Regions from separate parts of the Rothia sp. P5766 genome, predicted to be linked through region 2. Evidence: predicted binding sites of a transcription regulator. Region 2 holds the regulator's gene; the other holds the start of a gene.
What was found. The regulator HrcA, encoded in region 2, represses chaperone genes, less so after heat shock. The targets are predictions, from matches to a motif close to TTNGCACTCGNNNNNNNCGAGTGCNAA.

Region 1 (4,420 bases), on a different contig from region 2:
CCGGGTCGAGCCAGAGTGCTTGAATCGCTTGACCGTTTGCGGTGGTGAGGGTCTGAACGTTAATGTTTTCGACATTGCCGACGAGCACCTGCGAGTTGGGGTAGTGGGCAAGATTGTGGGCTGTGAAAGCGGCGGTTGCGGGGTCTAGTTCTACGGCGGTGATGGCAAGGCCTGCGGCAGTAAAGGCTAGGGAATCAGCGCCGATGCCGCACCCTAAGTCGGCTACAGAGGTGATCCCTGCGTCCTTGAAACGTTGGGCGTGACCTTTAGCGACGGCGGCCCGGGTGGCCTGCTCGTAGCCTGCTTCGGTCAGGAGCATACTGTGGGCCTTATCCCCGAACTTATCTGCTCCCTGGGTGCGGAGCTTTGCCTGGGTGAGTATGGCTGAACTGTCTTCTGGGCTGAAGCCGCGTGAGCGCAGGGTGCTGGCTGCTGCTAGAGCGCGGTCGGTGGAGTAGGGGGTGAACTCGTCGATAGCGGCAAGCTGTTCGTGCGTGAATGGGTGGGCTGGGGCGGGGGTCAGGCTAGGCATTGCCTACCATTCTAGTGCCGGTGGGGAGTTTGGTGATGGGTTGGCTAGCGAGAGCCCACACCGCACCGGTAAGGCCGAGTCCGCCGATGAGGGTGCAGGCGGCAGGTAAGGAGAAGACAAGAAGCGTCCCGGAGATAGCCAGAGGCCCAGCTACTACTGCCGCCTGCGAGAACATGGCCCACTTACTGAGGAAGCGGGCACGCCCGGTGCTGGGGCTCAGGTCGGCTCCGATGGTCATGTTGATGCCTGCACCAAATCCGTTTCCGATGGCCATGAGAATCAATCCCACAATAAACCCGCTATGGCTGGTTGCTAAGGGTGGAACGATGAAGCCTGCACCAAAGAAGGAAAGGCAGAGGGCTAGAACGGCGGAGCGGCCTACCCTGTCTTTGAGGTAGCCACCGGGGACCATCAGGACCATCTCAAGAGCAGAGCCTAAAGCAATGGCTAGAGCGATCTGGGCGTCGGACCAGCCGATGTGCAGGCCCCACAGGGCAATCACAATGGGCTGGGTAACGCGGCAGAGCGAAAGGGCAACTACCGCCAGGCCCGCGCACCAGACGGCTTTCCAGCGCACTGCTAGCTCGGTGCTTTCCTCGGAACGGGCGGATTGAGCGGCTTGTGTTGCGCTGTCAAAGGCGCTGTTGAGTCTGCGAAGTTGCAGGCATAGTGTGGCTAGGACGACAGCGGTTAGGGCGAAGAGAAAAACTGACCAGAGCGGTAAACAGAGCAGAAGCAGGGACGAGACGAGAGGACCAGCGAGTGAGCCTGCGCGTTGGGCACCACCCAGGGCAGTCATGGCCTTGCCCCGGTCACTTTCGGCAACGGTTTCGGCAAGGACTGATTGGCGGGCGAGGCCCCAGGCTACCTGCGAGGGAACCCGAGCGAGGTAGGCCAGAACGTAGAGGCCCAGGGCCCAAGGAGAGGGAAAGATGAGGATGAGGGCGCTGAGGAGGAAAGAAACAGCCGCGCTGGTGGTGGCGTAGGTCATGGCTCGTTTGTCGCCTACCCTGTCGATGGTACCGCCAACTGGCACGGTACAGAGTAGAGCAAAGACACCTGCAACCGCTACTAACGAGCTTGCTAAGGCGGGAGAAGCCCCGAGCCTGATCGTTGCCAGAATCTGAATGGGAACGATAGCACCTAGCCCCATTGAAAAGAGGACGGTAGGAACTAGAACAGGCCAGAAAATCAGTTTGAGCACGGGTACCTCCACATCACCAGAAAGTAGTCTATAACACACAAAAAGGTGCGCTGTGTGCGAAACCTGCGCCGTATCTTGCTCCCTGAGCCATTACCGGCCTAAAGTTTTAGTTAGCACTTGACCGCTTACAGTGCTAAAGATGCCCGGTAGGTAAGACCGCGACGATACCAGCACCGGGCGCTGCAGCACCGGTCACCCCATAATTTCTATTTTTAAGCCTTCTCATAAGGAGTACCTCGTGGCAAACATCAAGCCCCTCGAAGACCGCATTGTCGTCCAGATCGTCGAAGCAGAGCAGACCACCGCATCCGGCCTGGTTATTCCCGATACCGCCAAGGAAAAGCCCCAGGAGGCCAAGGTTATCGCTGTAGGCCCCGGCCGCATCGACGACAAGGGCAACCGCATCCCCGTAGATGTAGCAGAAGGCGACCTTGTCATCTTCTCCAAGTACGGCGGTACCGAAGTTAAGTTCGGTGGCGCTGAATACCTGATCCTCTCAGCCCGCGACGTTCTGGCTGTTGTCTCCTAAGTTCTAGCGGAACCTACCACACCCGTTAGTACCCAAAGAAAGAAGTAAGGATTCATGGCAAAACAGCTTGAATTCAACGATGAGGCGCGTAAGCACCTACAGGCCGGTGTTGATAAACTGGCCAACGCTGTCAAGGTAACCCTGGGCCCCCGCGGCCGTAACGTGGTTCTTGATAAGCAGTGGGGCGCGCCCATCATCACCAACGACGGTGTCTCCATTGCCCGCGAAATCGAGCTGGAGGACCCCTACGAGAACCTCGGCGCTCAGCTGGCTAAAGAGGTAGCAACCCGCACCAACGACGTTGCTGGTGACGGCACCACCACCGCAACCGTTCTGGCTCAGGCACTAGTTGCCGAAGGCTTGCGGAACGTTGCCGCTGGTGCCGCCCCCGGTGAGATTAAGCGGGGAATTGAGCAGGCAGCCAAGCTGGTTGCTGAGCGCCTTCTGGCGAATGCCCGCGAAGTTAAGGGAGAAGAAGTGGCTCACGTTGCCGCTATCTCTGCCCAGTCACCTCAAATTGGTCAACTGCTGTCCGAGGCTTTCTCTAAGGTCGGCCAGGATGGCGTTATCACCATTGAAGACGGCTCAACCACCGAGATTGAGCTTGAGGTCACCGAAGGCATGCAGTTCGATAAGGGCTACCTGTCACCCTCCTTCGTGACCGACCCCGAGCGTGCCGAAGCTGTCTTGGAAAACACCGCTATTTTGCTCTACCAGGGCAAGATCTCAACCGTTGCCGAGATTATGCCCGTCCTGGAAAAGATTGTTCAGGCCAAGAAGCCGCTGACTATCATTGCCGAGGACGTGGACGGTGAAGCCCTCTCCACCCTGGTGGTCAATAAGCTCCGCGGCAACCTGGATGTTGTGGCCCTCAAAGCTCCTGGCTTTGGCGATCGCCGCAAGGCAATCTTCCAGGACCTTGCCGTTCTGACCGGTGCTACTGTCATCACCGGTGAACTGGGTATCTCCCTGGACGCTGTCACCCTGGAACAGCTCGGTTCAGCGCGACGCGTAACAGTTACCAAGAACAACACCACCATCGTTGACGGCGGTGGCACCTCCGAGGCTGTTGCTGACCGCGTCGCCCAGATTCGCAGTGAAATTGAGCGCGTGGACTCCGAATGGGACCGCGAAAAGCTCAAGGAGCGCCTGGCCAAGCTGGCCGGCGGTGTTGGCGTTATTAAGGTAGGTGCGGCAACTGAGGTCGAAGCCAAGGAGCGCAAGCACCGCATCGAGGACGCTGTTTCATCCACTCGCGCAGCTCTTGAAGAGGGCATCGTAGCCGGTGGCGGTACCGCCTTGGTTCACGCGCTTGCTGCCCTGGATGGCGTCAAGCTCGACTCTCAGGAGGCTCAGGTCGGTATCGACATTGTGCGCCGTGCCCTGGTTCAGCCTCTACGCTGGATTGCTGAGAACGCAGGCCAGGATGGCTACGTCGTTGTCTCTCGCGTCGCTGAGTTGCCCATCGGTCACGGCTTTAACGCCGCAACCGGCGAGTATGAGGATCTCATCGCTCGCGGTGTCATTGACCCCGTCAAGGTAACCCGTTCAGCACTAGAAAATGCAGCCTCCATTGCTGCGCTGGTTCTGACCACCGAGACCCTGGTCGTTGAGAAGCCCGCTGAGGACGAGAACGAACAGGCTCAATAAAATAGCTGTCCGTTAGGTATACCAGCCGCCTCAAGTTCTGCCCGCTATGGTGACCAACACCGTAGCGGGCAGAACTATTTGTATTAACAAAACACCTGAAAGTGGCGGTAGGATGCAAGAGCTAGAAAGATTGGACCTGGCTAGCAGGTCGCAGGCCAGAGCACCAGTAGGCTGAAAGGAGGAAGCCCACAGCACTACGCGGCGCTAGAAGCTATGAATGATTCTCAACTCCGCCAGCACCGGGCGCCCTCTACCGGAACCATACGAACCGTCACCCTCCAGGCAGAACGAGCCTGGCGCCCCGAAATTCAGGGGCTGCGGGCACTGGCTCTGCTCCTGGTGGCCGCCTACCACCTGTGGTTTGGGCGGGTATCAGGTGGCGTGGATGTCTTCCTGCTTATCTCTGCATTTTTGCTAACTGGCTCGTTCACCCGAAAGCTGGAAGAGGGTAAAATCCTTGAGCCGGGGAGCTGGTGGGGCGCTAAAACTCTGCTGGCCTACTGGG
Region 2 (4,420 bases):
CAGAGTGATATTGAACAGTTCGTGATATTGAACAGTTCGCCAACTCAAGGTAGATCTCTTGAAAGCTGGCAATGAACTCTTTACCAGCGACCCAGGGCAAGATTCAGTGCTGAAATAGCGGCGGCTCCGGCTGTTGAGCTACGGAGCACCTCGGGCCCAAGCAATACGGTGTGTGCGCCGGCTTGTTCCAAGATCTCAAGCTCCCGAGGGCTAATCCCACCCTCCGGCCCCACCACAAAATAGACCTCCTCAACAGCAGGGCTAAGGTGCTCTGCCAAAGCCTGTGAAAGTCGGTAGTTTGCCTGCTCATGCAGAAGTAGAAAGAGCGCCCGCTCCCCCAATTCCTGGGCCAAATCGGCCAGATCAGCCGTGCTGTGGAGCTGATAGACAGGCGGGAGCAGTGCCCGCCTAGACTGCTTGGCTGCGGCTTTGACCGTGTTCTGCCACTTGGCATGTGCTTTTGCTGCCCGCTCCATCTTCCAACGAACAATTGAGCGGTCGGCACTCCACGGTACAATACCGTGAGCGCCCAGCTCGGTGGCCATCTCAATAGCCTGGATATCTCGGTTGCCCTTGGCCAGAGCCTGAACCAGGTAGATCGAAATACCTAGCTCATCGAGCGCCAGCGACTGAACCTTTAGCAGCAAACCGCCGTCTACTGTGCCCTCCACCCTTGTGACGGCCCGGTTGCCCAAGCCGTTGACCAGGTCGATCCCCTCGCCTAACTCCGCACGTTTGACGGTCTTGGCGTGGTGGCCCTCATCGCCTAGGAGACTGTAGGCGGCACCTGGGACCAAGGACTCAAAATCTTCGGGCGAGATGTAGTAGACGGCGTTGCTCATAACGAGTTCCTACTTGAGGTGGTCTTTGAGGCGGGAGAAGAACCCACCCTGCTTATGGGTCACGGTTTCACTCATCTTGAGATCTTCTCCGCGCAACTCCGAGAACTGCTTAAGCAGGTTCTTTTCTTCATCGGTGAGTTGGGTAGGGGTACGGACCTCAACCTGCACACGCAAATCACCGCGGCCACCACCGCGCAGGTGGTTAACACCCAGGCCCTTGAGCGTGATGACATCGCCAGACTGAGTGCCGGCTGGAATCTGTATCTCCTGCGGCCCGTCGAAAGTCTCCAAGGTGATGGTAGTGCCCAAGGCGGCAGCGGTCATCGGAACCCCTACCGCCGCAATGAGGTCATCGCGTTCGCGTGAGAAAGTGGGATCGGCCGCTACGCGAAGCTCAACGTAGAGGTCACCATTAGGTCCGCCGGCGGTGCCTGCTTCACCCTGCCCCGCTAGACGAATACGGGCGCCATCGGTTACGCCCGCAGGAATCTTGATGGTCAGGGGCTTGCGTTCACGCACACGACCCTCACCATAGCACTCGGCGCAGGGGTGCTTTATAACGGTTCCAAAGCCACGGCAGCTGGGGCACTCAACAGGCTGAACGACAGTACCCAAGATGGACTGAACCTGGCGCTGCATGTAGCCCTGGCCACGGCAGGTTTCACAGGTTTCGGGGTGGGTACCCTCAGCGGTTCCCTCGCCCTTACACAGGTCGCAGGTCACAGCGGTATCAACGGTGATGGGCTTATTGGTGCCAAAGACAGCGTCTTTAAGGTCAATCTTGACGTTGATAAGAGCATCCTGCCCTTGACGAACCCGGCTCTGCGGCCCGCGCGGAGTCGCGTTGAAAAAGGTCTCAAAGATATCCTGGAAACCACCAAAGCCGCCCGCCCCGTTAAAGCCGCCGGCTGTGCCGTTCTCGTTACCGGTTTGATCATAAATCCGGCGCTTTTCAGGGTCAGAGAGCACATCGTGAGCTAGCGAAACACGCTTAAATTCCTCAGCGGCTTCCTCAGAAGGGTTAATGTCGGGGTGCAGCTGGCGGGCTTTCTTGCGGTAGGCCTTTTTGATTTCTTCGGGGCTGGCATCGCGCGATACACCGAGGGTTTCGTAGTGACTGCTCACAGTTCTCTCTTTCAGGGTCATGGGGTACTACTAAATATGTGGAGGCAAGAAGCTGTTTTACTCCTGCCCCAAAATCTTTGACAGGTAGCGGGCTACGGCATTCACCTTTGAGACGGTTCGGGCGTAGTCCATACGTGTTGGCCCTACAACACCAACGTGTGCGTTTCCTCCAGGGCCGTAGCTACTTGCAACAACTGAGGTCTCGGCCAGCGATTTCTCCCTGTTTTCTGAGCCGATGCTGACCGCAAAACCGCGCTCATCGTGTTCCATTGTTGCCAAAAGCTTAAGGAGCACCACCTGCTCTTCAAGGGCATCGAGTACAGGTGCAATACTACCGCGAAAATCAACGGTTGACTCTGCCAGGTAGGCTGTTCCCGCTATCAGCACCTGAGAGGATACACCCTGAGCTGCCAGTAGCTGAACGGCCTGGACGAGGCTGAGCATGAGCTTGCTGCGCGGGTGAGGAGCCAGCGCCTGAGCTACCTGGGACAGAGGCTGACCCGAAAAGGCCTCAATAAGCTGTTGCTTGATAGTGACCAGTTCATCGGCTGTATGCGGGCATGCTACCGTTCGTTGGGTGACCTGCCCGGTATCGGTAATCAGTACCACTAGGACTGTGGAAGTTGATAGAGAGACCAGCTCAACATGCCGTAGCGCAACCGTCGGGCCGGTCGGATACTGCACCATGGCGACCTGGTGAGTAAGCGAAGAAAGGAGCTGGACGCTACTTTTCATCATGTCATCCACGCTATCGGCGCTATCGAGCAGGGTATGAATTGCTCTCTTCTCCCCGGGTGAGAGCGGTCGCAAAGCCGATATCTGGTCAACGAAAAGCCGGTAACCCAGGTCAGTGGGCACTCTGCCCGCACTGGCATGTGGTGCCGATATCAGGCCCTGTTCTTCCAGAGCGGCCATGTCGTTGCGCACCGTGGCGCTAGAAACCCCCAACTGCCGCCGCTCAATGAGGGTCTTTGAACCAACCGGCTCCCGAGTATGCACGTATTCCTCGACGATAGCCTGCAAGACCTGAAGCCTGCGCGGATGGTCCATTTCACCTCCTGATGATGTGTGCTTTAAGGGTTTTTAGCACTGGGGATACCAGAGTGCTAAGTTACCCGTTAACTCTAATACCACTGCACTAGAATCAGAATTCAGTACGCTGATGGCTAAGGCACTTGGCCGTGTTTTCAAGGAGTTCAATGGATTATCGCGCTTCGTGGGGGTCAGCTGATCTGAGCGCCCACAAACATTCCCAATTACCCCGCGTGGTGCTCAAACCGGGGCTGGTTCTCGAAGATATGGTGAGCGGTTTTGTGGGTGCAGCTGTTTCGCTCCGCTCTGTTGGCAGTAACCGTATGGTAGGTCTTGAGGATCGGCATGGGCGGGTCAAGCAATTCCCCTTGGGCCCCGGCTTCCTCCTTGAAGGTCGACCGGTCAACCTTGTTGCTCCTGAACCGCAACAGGCTAAGCCCACCAAGCAGATTTCCCGATCCGGTTCTGTCGCCTTGGATAATGCCCCCGCTAGGACTGCCCGTGCCAGCCGAATTTGGGTCGAAGGTATCCACGACGCTGAACTGATTGAGAAAGTGTGGGGGCACGACCTGCGTGTCGAAGGGATTGTGGTCGAACCCCTCCACGGTATTGATGATGTAGCCAGTGCCATTAGGGAGTTCGCACCAGCGCCCCACCGAAAACTCGGGATTCTAGTGGATCACCTGATTACCGGGTCTAAAGAAAGCCGTATAGCCGAAGCCGCGCTGAAAACCCCCGGCGCTCGCGGGAACGTAATGATTATGGGGCACCCCTTTGTCGATATTTGGCAGGCAGTTAAACCCGGCGTTCTTGGAATCGAGAAATGGCCCGTAATCCCCCGCAGCGAAGAATGGAAGCAGGGAATCCTTCGCCGACTCAACCGGCCTTACGCCAGACCCGAAGATATTCGAGCCGGATGGGACTCAATCCTAAAGCGCGTTAATACCTATACCGACCTTGAGCCGGCTCTGCTTGGCCCAGTAGAACAACTCATAGATTTTGTGACTCTTGAAAGCTAAACTTTCTCGGTAAATAATGTGATAAATATCGTGCGCTCACAAGACAAAAAGTCACTTATACCTATACCTTGTACACAAGCTATTGACTAGACTTGTCTGAGGCATGAACTTGGCATCGTGCCATCACTCGTATCCACCCAAGACCAAAGAGAAACCTTCTTGAAGACTGCAACTTCTCCATCGACCACCACCTACAAGGGGTCCTCAGCAACGGCATCGCACCTGTCCGTTAATGCTGACCGCAACATAGCGACTGCTGCCCACTTCGGTGGTGTACTCGGCTGTATCCCCTCCGCTGTTATCTACTACCTCTACCGGGGTCGCGGTCCTTTCACTGAGCAGGAATCACGTGAGGCGCTCGACTTCACCCTGCTTCCCACCATCGTTTTGGCTCTGGGAATT

Region 1: the regulator HrcA is predicted to act here: its motif matches at 1,847-1,873, upstream of groES (co-chaperone GroES).

The regions. Positions count from the first base shown of each region.
Region 1 covers NZ_JBLXXS010000009.1:78,716-83,135, reverse strand. Annotated here, with positions in the region: gene ACN08V_RS06350 (THUMP-like domain-containing protein) at 1-532, opposite strand, end outside; gene ACN08V_RS06345 (MFS transporter) at 525-1,736, opposite strand; gene groES (co-chaperone GroES) at 1,975-2,265, shown strand; gene groL (chaperonin GroEL) at 2,320-3,915, shown strand; gene ACN08V_RS06330 (acyltransferase family protein) at 4,129-4,420, shown strand, end outside.
Region 2 covers NZ_JBLXXS010000004.1:80,065-84,484, forward strand. Annotated here, with positions in the region: gene ACN08V_RS03155 (16S rRNA (uracil(1498)-N(3))-methyltransferase) at 81-842, opposite strand; gene dnaJ (molecular chaperone DnaJ) at 852-1,967, opposite strand; gene hrcA (heat-inducible transcriptional repressor HrcA) at 2,025-3,017, opposite strand; gene ACN08V_RS03170 (DUF3097 family protein) at 3,167-4,018, shown strand; gene ACN08V_RS03175 (DUF4870 domain-containing protein) at 4,178-4,420, shown strand, end outside.